One region of the Streptomyces sp. NPDC053673 genome, then DNA from elsewhere that is predicted to be linked to it. Evidence: riboswitches for the same ligand, from Rfam matches in the RefSeq annotation. Region 1 holds a riboswitch; each other region holds the start of a gene.

Region 1 (4,204 bases):
CGGCCTCGCGGCGATCACCGCCCGGCGCCGGAGGTTCCGCAGGACCGTGTTGCCGCTGCTCGGCCTCACCCTCGCGATGGGCATGCACGCACTGTGGAACGGCTCGGCGAGGTTCGGCCCGTTCGGGTTCTACGCCGTGTACGCGGCATTCATGGTGCCGGCGTTCGGGCTGCTGACCTGGCTGGCGATCTGGACCCGGCAGCGCGAGCTGCGTACGGTCGCGGCCGAGCTGCCCGCGTACGCGGCGGCCGGCTGGCTCGCCCCTGCCGAACCGCTCGCCCTGTCCTCCATGCGAGCGCGCACGATGGCCCGCGACATGGCCGGCCGTACCCACGGCCCGGCGGCCGCCCGCGCCGTCTCCGAGTACGAGGCCTTCGCAACCTCGCTGGCCTTCCTGCGCCACCGGGCCCAGCGCGGCGCGGGGAGCCCGGACTTCGTCGCCCGCGAGCAGGAGCTGCTCCACCATCTCTGGCAACGCAGGAGCGTCGCCGGCCCGGCCCTCACATACGCGGCGCGTGCGACGGGCCGGGTGTGGCAGCCACCGCCGTATCTGGACTACGGCGACTACAACCCGTACCGGGGGTAGCGGAGAACGCGGATCGCCGCGGCCTCGCGGACCGCACCACGGCACAAAAAACCGGCAGCTCAGGCGTCGGGGGGGGTGCGCCAGAGCTGCCGGTGACTCGCGTGTGAACCGTGACCGACCAGAAGTACGGCCCTGTCCGGGCCCAGGCCCGGACAAGTCCTAGACGGAGAGGCCCTTGTCGCGCAGCCACGCCATCGGGTCGATGCCGTCGCCGCCCGGGGTGTGCACCTCCAGGTGCAGATGCGGTCCGGTGACATTGCCGGTCGCGCCGACGCGCCCGATGGTCTCGCCCGTGGCGACGGTCTGCCCCACGCCGACGGTCATCGACGACAGGTGGCAGTACCAGACCTCGGTGCCGTCCTCGAGCTCCAGCACGATGCGGTAGCCGTACGACCCGGACCAGCCCGCCGACTTGACGGTGCCTCCGTGCACGGCCTTCGCCGGCGTACCCGTGGGCGCCGCGAAGTCGAGGCCGGTGTGGTAGCCGGAGGACCACATCGAACCGGCCTGGCCGTAGGTCGAGGTGATCGTGTACGAGGACGTCGGGAGGGAGTAGCTCGCGGCGAGCTTGGCGAGCCGCTCGGCCTCCGCCTTGCGCGCGGCCTCCTCTTCGGCCAGCCGCTTCGCCTCGGCGGCCTCGGCGGCCGCTGCCTCGGCGGCCTCGGCCGCCGCGGTCTGCTGCGCCTTCGCCTCCGCCGCGGCCTTCTCGGCGGCGACCTTCTCCGCGGCTGCCTTCGCCTCTGCCTCGGCCTCGGCCTGCTGCTGCTCCGCCTGCTGGAGGATCCGGGCCCGCAGGGCCTCGCCCGCGTCACCGGCGCCCTGCCCGTCGTCCGCGGCCGTGTCGGCGACGGAGAAGGCGGTGAGCGGTGCGTCGTTCCGGTTCTCCGAGTCGGAGTCGTCCGAGGACATGAGGGAGCCCACGCCGGGAAGCGAATCCGCGTCCGGGAGGTGGTCCGTGATGGCGTCGGGGAGGGATATGGAGACCGGCGGCTTGTTCTGCGCGGTGGCCATGCCACCCGCGCCGACCGCGGCGATGACGCCGACTCCGAGAACGGTGGAGCTCCGCGCGAGTCCGTTGCGCTGCTTGACGACGCGATGCCTGCCACGGACCGAACGGACCGATTCCTCGGTCGGGTTCCATTCCTCCGCCCCGGTGGCCGGGGCCCACTCGTTGGTGGGGACCCACTCGCTGGTGGGAGGTTCCTGGAGGGCAGGCTCGTTGGACGCCACGGAGGCGTTCTCCTTTCCTTCCTTATCGCCTACCGGGTTAGCTGACGGGTTCGGAGCAGGAAGGTCTCCTACGAGCACTGCGAAGTGCCCGATTCACCCCAATAGGTGGTTCCCCGGTTCCCTTGCGGGATTCGGCGCGTGCGCACGGTGCCGTCTCTTGCGACGACTGTGACGACCGCGCTGCGTTATCGAACGTTAATAGACACGGGGGGCGGATTCCAAGCTCTTCCCATTGATCGTTAGCGACTTTGGCCTGGACTTTTCAGGCACAACAGCCCCGAATCGGGCGAGTTGACTGCCCCTCAATCCGGTCGGCCATTCTGACGGTGGGTCAAATGTTATGCGGAGGGCTGTCTTTCGATTACGTTCCGTGGCGCTGCATTCCTGGCGTTCCGTTCACGGAACCACCGGCATCGTCCTGCGCCGCTCCGGCTGCCGTTCCCCGGGACTGGCGACCGCCAGGAGCGCCATGTCGTCCGTCGCCCGGCCGCTCGTATGCCGCCGTACGTCGGCGACGACCGCGTCCAGCAGCTCCTCCGGTCCGGAAAAGACCCGGCCGCCCAGCCGCTCGCGCGGATCGTAGAAGACACCGTGCGCGTCACGCGCCTCGGTCAGCCCGTCCGTGTAGAGCAGGAGCGTGGCACCGGCCGCGTACGGGGTCTCGTACGACCGGTCCGGCGAGGCCCCCAGATCCCCCATGCCCAGCGGCAGCGCGATCTCGGGCGGCTCCAGCATGCCCAGCCCGCCGTCCGCGGTCAGCAGCAGCGGCGGGGGGTGGCCCCGGTTGAGGATCCGGACCACTCCGTCCTCGTGGGGGATCTCGGCGAGCACGGCGGTGGTGAAGCCCTCGAACGCGTCGAGCCCGGAACGCATGCCCTCCCGGGCGAGCGCCCGCTCCAGCCGCTGTGCCACCCTCTCCAGCGATGCCTCCTGCTCGGCGGCCTCCCGGAACGCCCCGAGGATCACGGCCACCGCTTCGACCGCGCCCAGTCCCTTTCCCCGTACGTCCCCGACGACCAGCCGCACCCCGTGCGGAGTGTCCTGCACGGCGAACAGGTCCCCGCCGATGAACGCGTCCGCCTGCGCCGCCTCGTACCGCGCGGCGATCTGCAGCCCGCCGATCCGGTCGGCCGGCGTGGGCAGCACGGCCCGCTGCGCGGCCTCCGCGATGACGCGCGCGGACGCGAGCCGCTGGCCGCTGCGGCGTACGACCTGATTGATGAAGAGAGCCAGCACGGAGACCGTGAACACGGTCAGCAGCTCCGTCACGGCCGGGATGTCGGAGGCCGTGCCGTTGTACGTATGCAGCCCGGCCACCGCCGCGACGGCGGCGACTCCCGTCAGCAGGGTGAACAGCGCTGAGAAGAAGGGGGCGGCGACCAGCGGTGCCGCGGCGAAGAGCGGCGACGCGGTGTACGACTCCGGGGTGCCCAGGTCGAAGAAGATCCCGCCCACGATCAGCAGGAAGGGCAGCACCCGGACCATCCTGCGGCCACCGTCCCGCCGCTGTCCGTTGTCGCCTTCTCGCTGCCCCACCAGTGGTCTCCTGCCAGGTCCGCCCAGGCTGCGGACGGTACCGCGCCCCATTCAGGCTGACCGGAGCCGCGCCGCTCGGCGACTCGCCATCGGCCATCCGGACCAGCCAGGACCAGCCAGGACCAGCCAGGACCGGCGAGGACAGGCCGGTATCCGTCAGGACCAGCCGGAACCAGTCCGGGCTGATCGGTCAACCAGGGGGCCCTCCCGGTGACCGGCTCCCGTCCGTCCGGCGGACGGGAGGCGCCTCAGTCGTCGCTGAGGTTGTGCTCCGCGTAGACCTTCATCGCGTCACGGACGAACACGGCCGTCCCCTCCCCGTGCCGGTCGTAGTTCGCCGTGAAGCGCGGGTCGGCGACGTACATCTCGCCGAGCCCGATGACGTACGACCTGGTCGGGGCGGTCGTCACCGACAGCCATTCGCACTGCCGCTGCGCGATCGCCTGTGCTTCGTCGCTGTCGGGCGCCAGTCCGTCCTTCAGAGCCTGCCCGAAGTCACGGGCGATCGCGACCTGACGGGCCTGGAACGCCTTCTTCTCCTTGGCGCTCAGCGCGCGCCACCAGCGGTCGCCCTTCTCGTACGCCTCGCGGCCCCAGCGTTCGGTGACCTCCTGCTCGTACTGCGTGTGGTCGAAGCCGTCGAAGACTTCTTCCGCCATGAGTTCCTCTCCTTTCTCCGTCCGGTCGAGAGTGGTCCGCACCGAGGCGATCTGCCGCCCGATGCGCTCCCGCTCCTGCTCCAGCAGCTTCAGATGCGTCCGCAGGGCGGCGGCCGTGTCCCGCTGGCCTTCCAGGACCTGCGCGATCGCCGGCAGCCCGAGGCCCAGCTCGCGCAGCAGCAGAATCCGCTGC
Region 2 (4,204 bases), on a different contig from region 1:
GCAGCACCTCCGCCGCGAACCGCCGGATGCCCCGCTCCCGTGCGACCGCCGCGATGTGCTCCAGCAGGGTGGACGCAACGCCCCTGCCCTGGTGGGCGTCCTGCACCAGAAAGGCGACCTCGGCCTCGTCGGCGGGCGCCGACGCCGGCATGCCGTCGGCGTTGATGCGGTCGTAGCGGACGGTCGCGATGAACTCGCCGCCCACCGTCGCGGCGAGTCCCACCCGGTCCACGTAGTCGTGGTGAGTGAACCGGTGCACGTCCTTCGCGGAGAGCCGCGGGTAGGGCGCGAAGAAGCGGTAGTACTTCGACTCGTCCGAGACCTGCTCGTAGAAGCTGACGAGCCGCTCGGCATCCTCGGTGGTGATGGGCCTGATGCGCGCGGTGCCACCGTCACGCAGCACCACGTCGGCTTCCCAGTGGTCGGGGTACGCGTGATCCGACGGGGTCTGCATGGGGCAAGAGTACGGCCAGGACACCGGTCGCGAACCCGGATGCGCCGGGGCAGGCTGGGGGCACCCCCAGAGGGCCGGCCGGCGGGCGCACCCGGACCGGAGGCCGGTTCGGGAGCACTCCGCAACCCATGAGAGACTGGTCTAGACAACCGCTGAGACTTCGAAGGGCAACACCATGGCTGAGCGCCGCGTCAATGTCGGCTGGGCCGAGGGCCTGCACGCCCGCCCCGCCTCCATCTTCGTTCGTGCCGCCACGGCCTCCGGCGTCCCGGTGACGATCGCCAAGGCCGACGGTGCACCGGTCAACGCCGCCTCGATGCTCGCCGTGCTGGGCCTGGGCGCGCAGGGCGGCGAGGAGATCGTGCTCGCCTCGGACGCGGACGGCGCGGACGCCGCCCTCGACCGTCTGGCGAAGCTGGTCGCCGAGGGTCTCGAGGAGCTCCCCGAGACCGTCTGAGTCCCCCTCGAATTCGCGGCGGAGCCGCGGCCCTGAATTATCGGGCCGCGGCTTCTTCGTTTATCCGCGCATCCGTCACCAGGGCAGCGAAGAACAGGCCACCCATAAATAGCTGCTCTTTGTATACGGCGCTTTTGTTAATTTCCGTCGCCTGTCGTGTTTACAGAGTGTTGCGAAGCCCTCACGCCCACCGGGATGCGCAACCGGTGCGCGCTCGTGGCCCGCTCGGCGTGCATCGAGGTGAGCGCCCGGGCCCGCTCGGCGTCGCCGCGCGCCACCGCGTCCACGATCGCGCCGTGCTCGGCCCAGGACTCGACCGGCCGGGCGGGCGGCTCGACGGAGTACATCCAGGCGATCTTGTGCCGGAGCTGGGTGAGAAGCGCGGTGAGCCCGGGGCTGCCGGATGCCTGGGCGAGGGTCTCGTGGAACCACCCGCCGAGCGAGCGCAGATCCTCGCCCTGGCCCCGCCGGGCCCGCTCCTGGCCCAGTCTGACCAGGCCACGCAGCACCTTGAGATGGGCCTCCGTGCGCCGCTGGGCGGCCCGCGCCGCGCCCAGCGGCTCCAGCAGCATCCTGATCTCCAGCAGGTCGACGGCCTCCTGCTCGGTGGGCTCGGCGACACACGCGCCCGCGTGCCGGCGCGTGACGACGAAGCCCTCCGACTCCAGCGTGCGCAGCGCCTCGCGCACGGGGACGCGTGATACGCCGTAGCGGCGCGCCAGCTGCTCCTCGGTGAGCCGGCTGCCGCGCTCGAAGACACCGGAGACGATGTCGTCGCGGATCGCCGTGCATACCGAGCGCGCAGGAATGCGCATACCGAACCTCCGCCTTAATTCGCGCGAAACCCAGTCGAGCGACGCCTGTTCAGTGACTCTATTGCAGCGGGCCGGAATTTCGGATGGCAAACGAGAATCCGTGGATATCTTTTGGCCTGAATACGCCGAAGGCCCCGGCTCGATCCGTACCGAGCCGGGGCCTTCGTCATGCGCGAGGGGTCGTCCGAGGGGTCATACGCTGACGCCGTGCGAACGCAGATACGCGACCGGGTCGATGTCCGAGCCGTAGTCGGGGCTCGTGCGGGCCTCGAAGTGGAGGTGCGGGCCGGACGAGTTGCCGGTCGACCCGGAGAGGCCGATCTGCTGGCCCGGGGTGACGGTCTGGCCGACCGAGACGCCGATGGACGAGAGATGGCCGTACTGGGTGTACGTGCCGTCGTGCATCCGGATCACGATGTTGTTGCCGTACGCACCGCCCCAGCCGGCCTCCACGACCGTGCCCATGCCGACGGCGACGACCTGCGTGCCGGACGCGGCGTGGAAGTCGACGCCGGTGTGGCTGCCGGAGGACCACTGCCCGCCGCCGGCGTGGTAGCTCGTGCTGACGTACGAGCCGGCGACCGGGAGGTTGTAGGACATCAGCCGCTTGCGCTCTGCCTCGCGGGCGGCGCGCTCACGGGCCTCGCGGGCCTCCTTGGCGCGGGCCTCGGCCTTGCGCTTCGCCTCGGCCTCGGCCTTCGCCTGGGCGGCGGCGAGGGCGGCCTCCTCCTGCTGGGCGGCGGCCTGGGCGTCGATCTGCTCGGCGAGCGAGTCGTCGACGGCGATCGCCTGGGTGAGGCCGGTGTCCTCGGTGGGAGAGCTGTCCGCGTCGGCGGCGAGCGCCGGGGAGGCGAGGGTTCCGATGACGCCGGTGGTGGCGAGGGCCGCGACCGATGCGACACCCGCGCTCTTGCGCGACAGCCGGCTCGGACCACGATGCTTCCCGGTGGCACGGGTGAACGCCATGTAGTGGCTGATCCTTTCCTTCCTTCTCGCCTACCGGGTTAGCTGACGGGTTCGGAGCAGGAAGGTCTCCTACGGGCCCCTCCGCACGGATGCGAAGGCGTCCGATTCACCCCAGGGGGACGTGTGGGTCCCCGGCTCCCCAGGCTCGCGCCCGACGGGGACTCGGCGATGGCTGACCGATGCCGCGGGTGCGGCTGGTGCAACTGGCGGACAGCGCAAAAGACGCTAAGCCGATCTTCGTTCAATCACCAAACAGACACGCCGTTTTGTAGTGCACGCCACAGGGCAGACACCCCGCCTCTCCAATAAAACGGACATAGGGGAAGGCCCCGTTGGCGTGTGGCCAACGGGGCCTTCCCGGTCCGCCGGATCGCCCGGCGGTCAATCAGCCCGTGACAACGGTCACTTCACCGATTCCGAGGGCCTTGACCGGCTCCTCGATCTCGGCGGCGTCCCCGACGAGGACCGTGACGAGCCGGTCCACCGGGAAGGCGCTGACGGCCGCGGCCGTCGCCTCGACCGTGCCGGTCTCGGCCAGGCGCGCGTACAACTGCGTCTGGAAGTCGTCCGGGAGGTGCTGCTCGACCTGGTCGGCGAGCGTGCCCGCGACGGATCCCGCCGTCTCGTACTTCAGCGGGGCGACGCCCACCAGGTTCTGTACGGCGACATCGCGCTCCGCGTCCGTCAGTCCCTCCGCGGCGAGGGTGCGCAGCACCTTCCAGAGGTCGTCCAGCGCCGGGCCGGTGTGCGGGGTGTCGACGGAACCGCTGATGGCCAGCATCGCGGCGCCCGTGGCCCCTCCCGGGGACGTGGGGGCTCCGGAGCGCAGCACCTGGCCGAAGGCACGCACTCCGTACGTGTATCCCTTCTCCTCGCGCAGGACGCGGTCCAGGCGCGAGGTGAGGGTGCCGCCCAGGCAGTACGTGCCGAGGACCTGGGCCGCCCAGACCTGGTCGTGCCGGTCCGGACCGATCCGGCCGATCAGCAGCTGCGTCTGGACGGCGCCGGGGCGGTCGACGATGACGACGCGGCCGTTGTCGTCGGCGGTGATCGGCGGCACGGGACGGCTCTCGGCCGCGTCACCGGTCCAGTCGCCGATCGTGTCCGCGAGCACGGCGTCCAGATCGACACCGGAGAGGTCACCGACGATCACGGCGGTGGTCGCGGCGGGCCGGACATGCGCCTCGTAGAAGGCGCGGACGGCGGCGGAGTCGATCCGCTCGACGGTCTCCTCGATGCCCTGGCGGGGCCGCGACATCCGCGAGGAGGCCGGGAAGAGCTCCTTCGAGAGCTCCTTGGCGGCGCGGCGGCCCGGGTTCGCCGTCTCGTGCGGGATCTCGTCCAGCCGGTTGCGTACGAGCCGCTCGACCTCGCTGTCGGCGAAGAGCGGGGCGCGCAGCGCCTCGGCGAGCAGGCCGAGGGCCTTGGGGAGCCGGGAGACCGGCACCTCGAGGGAGACCCGGACGCCTGGGTGGTCGGCGTGCGAGTCGAGCGTGGCGCCGCACCGCTCCA
Region 3 (4,204 bases), on a different contig from region 1:
CCCACCAGGTAACGGGCCGGGTCGGAGCTGAGTACGAGCTGCACGGCGGGGTCGATGCCGCCGGCCCGGTACTGCGCGGTGGCGAGGGAACCCAGTGCGTTGCGGGAGGCGTTGAGCCGGTCCGTACGCCGTGCCGCTTCGTCCCGCAGCTCGTTCGCCGAGGCCTTTGCCGCGTCGGCCTTCTCCTTCGCGCCGTTGTACTTCTCGGTCGCCTCCTCGGCCTCTTCGTACAGTTTGTCGGCCTTGGCCCTGACCTCGTCCGGGGTGAGGAGCGGTTCGGCGTGCCCGGCCCCCTCGAAGGCGGTGGCGGCTGCCGCGCCGGCGAGCGCGAGGGTGGCGGAGAGGCGGGCGGCGGGGCCGTAGAGCGTGCGCTGCCTGGGTTTGCGGTGCGCTGCCACGAGGGAGCCAGTCCTTCCGTAGGGTCCGCCGGTACGGGTACCGGCGGCGGACCGCACAGGGGAGACGGTCCACCGCCGGCTCTTTCGGCGGGGGCGACCGGCTGCCGTCCGGGTACGGGACGGTGGTGAGGAGTCGGCCGCCTGGGGCAGGACGCTAAACCTCCGGGTGACGACACGGCGGCGTCCTGACCGGTATTGGTGGGAGATGGACCGGCCGGGGTCACTTTCGGACCGTACGGCTAGGCTCCGGTGCCATGGACGTACTCATCAATGTCTTCGTAGCCCTGCACATCATCGGTATCGCGGCGCTGCTCGGCGGCTTCCTGACCCAGATGAAGGCGATGGGCGAGGGGACGGCGCGCTTCACGCCCGCGATGCTGCACGGTGCGCTGACCATGCTGGTCACGGGCGTGGTGCTGGTGGGGCTGAATCAGGCGGACGACCAGCCGGTGAACAACCTCAAGATCGGCATCAAGCTCGCGTTGCTCGTGGTGATCCTCGCGCTGGTCTACGTCAAGCGGGACGAGGAGAAGGTGGACAAGGGGGTGTTCGCGACGGTGGGCGCGCTGACGCTGGCGAACATCTTCATTGCGACGCTGTGGACGTGATGCGCCCGGGGGCCCGGGGGCCCGGGGGATTCCGGGCGACCCGGGGGTTCCGGGGTCCGCGCCGGTCGGCCGAGCCCGAGCCGCTCATGCCGCAACTCCCCTTGGCCAATGGCCGGTTGCGGCGTGAGTCCCGCACCGGGCGGCGGCTTCCACCGGCGCTACTTCCGTAAGCGCGACTTCCGCAAGCCGGGCTTCCGCAAGCCGGGCTTCCGCAAGCCCGGCTTCCGCAAGTCTGCTCGGCACGCCCTCTAGGCGGGGCGGACGCTCCCGTAGATCGGCATGTAGTAGATCGACTCCTCGCGGACGTTCGTGCCCGGCTTCGGGGCGTGGATCATCATGCCGTCGCCGATGTAGATGCCGACGTGGCTGATGTCGTCGTAGAAGAAGACCAGATCACCCGGGAGGAGATCGTTCGTCGCCACCCGCTGTCCGACCTCCACCTGGTCCCAGGTGGTCCGGGGCAGATCGACGCCGGCCGCCTTCCAGGCGGCCTGGGTGAGCCCGGAGCAGTCGTACGAACTGGGGCCGGTCGCGCCCCAGACGTACGGCTTGCCGATCTGGGCGCGGGCGAAGGAGAGGACCTTCTCGGCCTTGGCCGCGTACGAGTCGGGGGCGGTGCCGGTACCCGTGCCCGTGCCCGTGCCGGTACCCGTGTCCGTGCCGGTACCCGTGTCCTGGTTCTGCGCCTGCTCCTGCTGCGCGCGCTCCTGGCGCAGCCGCTCCGCCTCCGCCTCGGCTTCCGCCTTGGCCTGTGCCTCGGCCTTGCGGCGGGCCTCTTCCTCCCGCTGCCGCTCCAGCGCCTCGAGCCGCGCCTTCTCCTCGGCGGTCAGCTCGGACAGCAGCGCCCGCGCCTCGGCGAGCTTCTTCTGGACGGTCTGCTTGCTCTCACGCAGCGTCTGCTGCGAAGCGGTCAGCGACTCCAGGCTCTTGGTCGCCCGCGCGCGCTGCTTCGCCGCCGCGGCCTGCTGGGTCTCGAAGTCGGCGATGGCGCTGCGCTGCTGGTCGGTCAGCCGGTCCATCAGCTGCGTCTGGTCGAAGTACGCCTGCGGGCTGTCGGCGAAAAGCAGCGCGGCGGTCGGGGCCACCGCACCCGTACGGTACTGGGCGGCCGCGTACGAACCGAGGGCCCGGCGGGACTCGTTGAGGGAGTCCGTGCGCTTGGCGACGTCGTCGAGGATCGTGTCCACCGCGCGGCGCTGCTTCTCGGTGGCCTCCTGCGCCCGGTTGTAGTCCTGGGTCGCGGAGCCCGCCTGCCGGTACAGGTCGTCGACCTTCTTCTGGACCTCTTCGATGCTCGGCTTCGGTTCGGCTGTCGCGTTCTGGGTCGAGAGCAGCGTCACGCCCGCGAGGGCGGCCGTCGTGAACCCGACGGCGGATGAATTCGTACGAGTGCGGCTGCGCGGCTTGCGATGCGACGCCAAGGCCGGCATCTCCTTCCGTGGACCGCCTACCGGGTTAGCTGTCGGGTTCGGACGGAACGGAAGGCTGTCCTACGGGCCGAGTGGAGTGCGGCCCGATTCACCCCAGTTGTACATGTCTGGTGGGTCCCCGGTTCCGAACTCCCCTGCGGGAGGCCGGATTCGGCGCAGGCTGCCCGATTGGCGTAGGTCGCCGTTGGCAGTACGGGCCGCCTGGGCGAGCAGGCTAGCCAAACTGTGGTGCTGCTGTGAAGGACGATGTTCGATATGCCCGATACATTTCCGTGACCTTGGCGTGTCGTGGCCGAGACGTGACAGTATGTGATCGGTTCCTGTGTGCGCTCCGGCACGGTGCGTGCTGCTGCTCGGGCACGGTCCCTGCTTCTGCTCGGGCAGCGAGAGGCGTTGCGCTCGGGCAAGAAGAGGCGTTCCGCTCCGGCACGGTGAGTGTGGTGAAGGCGGCGGCGGGCTGTCAGTGGGGCGGCCTAGACTCATAGAGCGATGAGCAGCCTCTTTGATGACAGCTTCCTGGCGGACCTCCAGCGCACCTCGGCCCCGGAGGAGCACCCGCCGCCCGAGCCCGACGAGCACGACGAGCACCCGCCCCACGAGGAGGTCCCGCACGACCTCTTCGAGGGCGCTTTCGACGCGCCTCCGGCCCGCGACGCGTACTACCGGGACGGGGCGCCGCGCCCCGCCGTGGACCCGGCCGCGCTGCTCGAGGGGCTGAACGAGCAGCAGCGTGCCGCCGTCGTGCACCAGGGCTCGCCGCTGCTCATCGTCGCCGGTGCCGGCTCGGGCAAGACCCGGGTGCTGACCCACCGGATCGCCCATCTGCTGGCGACCCGCCATGTGCACCCCGGCCAGATACTGGCGATCACGTTCACGAACAAGGCCGCGGGCGAGATGAAGGAGCGCGTGGAGCACCTCGTCGGCCCGCGCGCCAACGCCATGTGGGTCTCCACCTTCCACAGCGCCTGCGTCCGCATCCTGCGCCGCGAGAGCAAGAAGCTCGGCTTCACGTCGTCGTTCTCGATCTACGACGCCGCCGACTCCAAGCGGCTGATGGCCCTGGTCTGCCGTGATCTGGACCTCGACCCGAAGCGCTACCCGCCGAAGTCCTTCAGCGCCAAGATCTCGAACCTGAAGAACGAGCTGATCGACGAGGAGACCTTCGCCGACCAGGCCGCCGACGGTTTCGAGAAGACGCTGGCCGAGGCCTACCGGATGTACCAGGCGCGGCTGCGCGAGGCCAACGCGCTGGACTTCGACGACATCATCATGACCACCGTCCATCTGCTCCAGGCGTTCCCGGACGTCGCCGAGCACTACCGGCGCCGGTTCCGCCATGTCCTCGTCGACGAGTACCAGGACACCAACCACGCCCAGTACACGCTGGTCCGCGAGCTGGTCGGGACGGGGTACGAGGACCTGGAGCCGGCCGAGCTGTGCGTCGTGGGCGACGCCGACCAGTCGATCTACGCCTTCCGCGGTGCCACGATCCGTAACATCCTCCAGTTCGAGGAGGACTACCCGGACGCGACGACGATCCTGCTCGAGCAGAACTACCGCTCGACCCAGACGATTCTCTCCGCGGCCAACGCCGTCATCGAGCGCAACGAGAGCCGCCGCCCCAAGAACCTGTGGACGAATGCGGGCGCGGGCGCGCAGATCACCGGCTATGTCGCCGACACCGAGCACGACGAGGCCCAGTTCGTCGCCGACGAGATCGACCGGCTGACGGACGCGGGCAGTGCCAAGGCCGGCGATGTAGCGGTCT
Region 4 (4,204 bases), on a different contig from region 1:
TTCCGCCCGCCACGTCCTGCCCGAGTTCACCGAGCGCACCAGCGCCGGGCTCCGCTCCCTCGATCCGTACTCGAAGCTGCTGGACGAGCGGATCATCTTCCTCGGCACACCCGTCGACGACACCTCGGCCAACGACGTCATCGCCCAGTTCCTGCACCTCGAGTACGCGGCCCCTGACCGGGACATCTCGCTCTACATCAACTCCCCCGGGGGCTCGATCAGCGCCAAGTCCGCGATCTACGACACGATGCAGGTGGTGACCTGCGACGTGGCGACGACCTGCCTCGGCCAGGCCGCCTCCACCGCCGCCGTGTTGCTCGCGGCGGGCACGCCCGGCAAGCGAATGGCCCTGCCCGGCGCCCGGGTCGTCGTCCGGCAGCCCGCCCTGCCCGAGCCGCTCCAGGGTCAGCCGACCGATCTGGACATCCAGGCACAGGAGTTGCTCCGGCTGCGCGAGCAGCTGGCCGCCATGCTCGTCCGGCACACCGGTCAGAGTGCCGAGCGCATCGCCGCCGACCTCGAACGCGACACCGTCTTCGACGCGGCAGCGGCCAGGCAGTACGGCCTCGTGGATCACATCATCAAGAACCGCAAGGCGTCCGCGATTTCCACGGGCGTGAGGTGAGCCGGCCATGCTGCCACCGGAGCTCCCGCCCCTGCCCGCACTGACGCGCGCGGAAAGCGAGTTCATCGACTGCTATCTCGAAGTCGTCGACCAGCTGGGACGGATCAACCCGGCCCACGGCACACACACCTATGGCGCGCTCCGCGCCGCGCAGGCACTGGCCGCACGGGCCACGGCCCTCAGGGACTCACTGGCGCTGATGCACGCGCGCGGCGAGAGCGAGCTGCACTCGCCCACACTGACACGCGCCCTGCGGGTGTTGGACGGGGAGCGGAGGGCCTCGCGAATCACCGTGCCGCCCGGGCCGACGAGTTGACGGCCGGCCACACGGCAGCCCGGAAGGCCGCTCACGCCATGCCGGAGGCGTACGAGTGGGTGTCGCCCATCCGGACCAGTCGCAGCTTCAACATAAGTATCGGGCGAGTTGCGCACAGCGTTGAGCCATCTGATCGAATGCGGCGTTCCGTTGCTGGTACGGCGCTCGTCATGCGGCCACCCGAACTCCGCCAAACGGCCCTGTCCACTCCAATGGATCAGTGGTGAGGAGCCTCACAAATCGTCGTTTCAACTCGGAAATCCGACAGAAAGTGCGTCAAGATCCCTGGGACGACAAGCCCCCGCCACCGCGGCGGGGCGGTCCGGGCGGACGCCGAGTCCTGCCGCCGCACCGGATGCCTGGTCGACATGAGGGCTTCGGCAGGAGTGGAGGACCCGAGCAGTACGGGCCGGCCGCATGGCCGGTCCTCGGGGTGAAGCCGCTAGCGCGGCCGGGCGTTCTTCGCCGGTCCGAACCCGACAGGTCATCCTTCACAGGCGGCTGACGAAGGGTTGCGCATGACTGCGCAGACACATGTCCCGTCCCTGTTGTCCCGGACGGGTGCCGTCTCGGCTCTCACACTCGCCGCCGTCGGCGGCTCACTGATCCTGCCGGGCGGCGTCTCCGAGGCCCAGGCGGCCTCGGCACACGCGACGAAGGCCCTCAAGGTGGCTGCGTCGAAGAAGGGAGCGCCGTACAGGTACGGGGCCACAGGTCCGTACCGGTTCGACTGTTCGGGGCTCATTCTCTACTCGTTCAAGAAGGCCGGTAAGCGCCTGCCGCGCACGGCGCAGCAGCAGTACAACCGCACCCGGCACATCTCCGCTCGCCAACGGCAACGCGGTGACCTGGTCTTCTTCCATGCCGGCGGGTATGTGTACCACGTCGGTATCTACGCGGGCGGCGGCAGGATCTGGCACTCACCGAAGACCGGCTCCGTGGTGAAACTGAGCAAGATCTGGTCCAAGAACGTGCGGTACGGGCGCGTGCGCTGACCCTGTGGGATCGCGTCGCGCGACCGGCTGAATGCGCCGATCGGCTCAGCGGTGGCATGTTCCGCGGGGCGCGGGCTACTCGTCAAGCATGCCTGATGACGAAAGCCTCCGCGCCTCGCGGGACGAGACCGAGACGGAGCGGGCCGACCGCAACTTCGTCGAGCTGCTCCAGGAGCTCCGGGTCATCCAGACCGGCGTTCAGATCCTGTTCGCCTTTCTGCTGACGCTGGCCTTCACGGCCCGCTTCCCTTCGCTCGACTCGTTCCAGCGCGGCACGTACGTGACGACGCTGATGCTGGCCGTGGTCGCGGCGGCGCTGTTCACCGCGCCCGCCGCATTGCACCGCGGCCTGTTCCGCCGAGGTGCCAAACGGGAGATCGTCGACATCTCCTCCCGGCTGGCCGGCATCGGCCTGGCGGTGCTCGCCCTGGCGCTGACCTCGGCGGTACTGCTGGTCGTCGACGTCGTGCACGGCACGCCCGAGGGGGTGACCGCGGCGGCTGCGACGCTGCTCGTCTGCGCGGGGCTGTGGGGCCTGCTTCCCTGGCTCGTGGGCCTGCACATCACCTCGCAGGAGGGCTCGCAGGAAGACCCGTCGTCAGCGCCCGACGCAGGGCGGTGAGAGCCCGCGTAACCGGCCTCCCCCACGGTCCGGGCGGTACGCGGCCGGACCGTGGCCACCGGCCGGGCCACCGCGGCGCCGCCGCCCGGCCGGTTGGCCGCCACCCGGTCAGTTGGGGTTCTGCACGGGGGCGGCGGCAGTCCAGGGCAGCACGATCCAGATGGTCTTGCCGCCCTCCGGGGTGGGGCTGACGGACAGCCGCCCGCCGCACTCCGCGGTGAGCCAGCGGATGATCACCATGCCCCGGCCGTTGTCCTGCTGGACGGCCGCGGGCAGCCGCTGCGGCCATCGGGGGTGACTGTCGGTGACGCCGATGCGCAGCTGCTCGTCGCGCTCCAGCCGGACGTCGACCGTGAAGGTCGGCGACTGTCCGAAGGTGTGCTGCACGGCGTTGGTGGCGAGTTCGGAGACGATGAGCCGGACGGTGTCGGCCACTTCGGCCTCCCCCGGCAGTCCCCACTCGGTGAGGATGTCGAAGACGAATCTCCGCGCGGCGGGGACCGAGGCGGGATTGCTCGGCAGAGTGACGGATGCTTCCTGGTGATCTGCCATGGCGGGCTGTCCCTTTCCCACCGGGGCCGGATTGCGGCACGGAGCGGATGAATGTGCCGGAACAGCCTCGGATTGTGCTTCGCGCCAGACTGCCACTCTTGCCGTCGCCGGTGGTGCCGATCCACCAGGATATGCATATATCTGTCGCTCAAAGCGGTGAACTCTGCGACGCGAGACCGTATTTGGGCCCATACTCGGCGCTGCGATTCGCCGGGGTATCCGGCGGCCGAAGGAGGAGACGGGGATGCGGCACGGTCCCGCGGTGCGCCGGCGCAAGCTCGGGGAGGAGTTGCGCGGGCTGCGGCTCGGCGCGGGCCTCACCAGCCGGGAGGCGGCGCGGCTCGTGGGCTGGCACCAGTCAAAGGTGAGCCGGATAGAGACGGGCACGAGCGGGGCGAAGCCGGCGGACGTGGCCCGGCTGCTCGATGCGTACGGGGTCGTCGACCAGCGGCTGCGTGAACTGCTCGGGACGCTGGCCGGTTCGGCGGACGGCGGAGGTACGGGCTGGTGGCACGCCTATCGGGGGGTGATCCCGCCGCAGTACCGGGACTTCATCAGCCTGGAGTCCCAGGCGAGCACGGCCCGGACGCTGGAGACGTCGGTGGTGCCGGGGCTGCTGCAGACCCCCGACTACGCGCGGGCCGTGACCCGTTCCGCGCTCGAAGGGCTGCCGTCGGCCACCGTGGACTCACTGGTGGAGGTGAGGATCGCCCGTCAGCAAGTGCTCCGTGCGGAGCGGCCGCTGGAGTTCAGCGCGGTGCTGGACGAGGCGGTGCTGCGGCGGCAGGTGGGCGGCCCGCGGGTCATGCGCGGTCAGTTGAGGAGGGTGCTGGACATGGCCCGGCTCCCCCATGTCCGGCTGCAGGTGCTGCCGTTCTCGACCGGTGGCTATGCGGGACTCACCGGACCTTTCGTTATCTTCTCCTTTCCGAGCACTTCTGATCTGGATGTGGTTGTTCTTGACCACTTGACGAGTAGTCTCTATCTGGAGCGGAAAGAAGACCTTGATGTGTACGGCGCCGCGTTCCGCACCATGCAGGCGCATGCGCTCTCGCTCCACGACTCGTTGGATCTCATCGCCGGGATCGGTGACG

The links. A riboswitch is a leader RNA that binds a small molecule or an ion and turns the genes downstream of it on or off. The one in region 1 is predicted to bind cyclic di-AMP.
Region 2: another riboswitch for cyclic di-AMP. It lies ahead of ACZ6ZQ_RS32400 (M23 family metallopeptidase); the one in region 1 lies ahead of ACZ6ZQ_RS09505 (M23 family metallopeptidase).
Region 3: another riboswitch for cyclic di-AMP. It lies ahead of ACZ6ZQ_RS28105 (C40 family peptidase); the one in region 1 lies ahead of ACZ6ZQ_RS09505 (M23 family metallopeptidase).
Region 4: another riboswitch for cyclic di-AMP. It lies ahead of ACZ6ZQ_RS24315 (C40 family peptidase); the one in region 1 lies ahead of ACZ6ZQ_RS09505 (M23 family metallopeptidase).

What each region holds. Positions count from the first base shown of each region.
Region 1 covers NZ_JBVJKN010000005.1:21,672-25,875, forward strand. The annotation lists gene ACZ6ZQ_RS09500 (PrsW family intramembrane metalloprotease) at 1-586, shown strand, start outside; gene ACZ6ZQ_RS09505 (M23 family metallopeptidase) at 746-1,816, opposite strand; cyclic di-AMP (ydaO/yuaA leader) riboswitch at 1,828-1,963, opposite strand; gene ACZ6ZQ_RS09510 (PP2C family protein-serine/threonine phosphatase) at 2,213-3,301, opposite strand; gene ACZ6ZQ_RS09515 (MerR family transcriptional regulator) at 3,601-4,204, opposite strand, start outside.
Region 2 covers NZ_JBVJKN010000035.1:13,339-17,542, reverse strand. The annotation lists gene ACZ6ZQ_RS32415 (bifunctional acetate--CoA ligase family protein/GNAT family N-acetyltransferase) at 1-454, opposite strand, end outside; gene ACZ6ZQ_RS32410 (HPr family phosphocarrier protein) at 630-911, shown strand; gene ACZ6ZQ_RS32405 (GntR family transcriptional regulator) at 1,049-1,726, opposite strand; gene ACZ6ZQ_RS32400 (M23 family metallopeptidase) at 1,919-2,692, opposite strand; cyclic di-AMP (ydaO/yuaA leader) riboswitch at 2,706-2,870, opposite strand; gene ACZ6ZQ_RS32395 (M16 family metallopeptidase) at 3,078-4,204, opposite strand, start outside.
Region 3 covers NZ_JBVJKN010000024.1:50,470-54,673, reverse strand. The annotation lists gene ACZ6ZQ_RS28120 (C40 family peptidase) at 1-398, opposite strand, end outside; gene ACZ6ZQ_RS28115 (hypothetical protein) at 653-1,006, shown strand; gene ACZ6ZQ_RS28110 (hypothetical protein) at 1,130-1,258, shown strand; gene ACZ6ZQ_RS28105 (C40 family peptidase) at 1,255-2,436, opposite strand; cyclic di-AMP (ydaO/yuaA leader) riboswitch at 2,435-2,602, opposite strand; gene pcrA (DNA helicase PcrA) at 2,926-4,204, shown strand, end outside.
Region 4 covers NZ_JBVJKN010000018.1:47,890-52,093, reverse strand. The annotation lists gene ACZ6ZQ_RS24325 (ATP-dependent Clp protease proteolytic subunit) at 1-625, shown strand, start outside; gene ACZ6ZQ_RS24320 (hypothetical protein) at 633-941, shown strand; cyclic di-AMP (ydaO/yuaA leader) riboswitch at 1,305-1,456, shown strand; gene ACZ6ZQ_RS24315 (C40 family peptidase) at 1,460-1,936, shown strand; gene ACZ6ZQ_RS24310 (DUF6328 family protein) at 2,025-2,558, shown strand; gene ACZ6ZQ_RS24305 (ATP-binding protein) at 2,667-3,110, opposite strand; gene ACZ6ZQ_RS24300 (helix-turn-helix domain-containing protein) at 3,355-4,204, shown strand, end outside.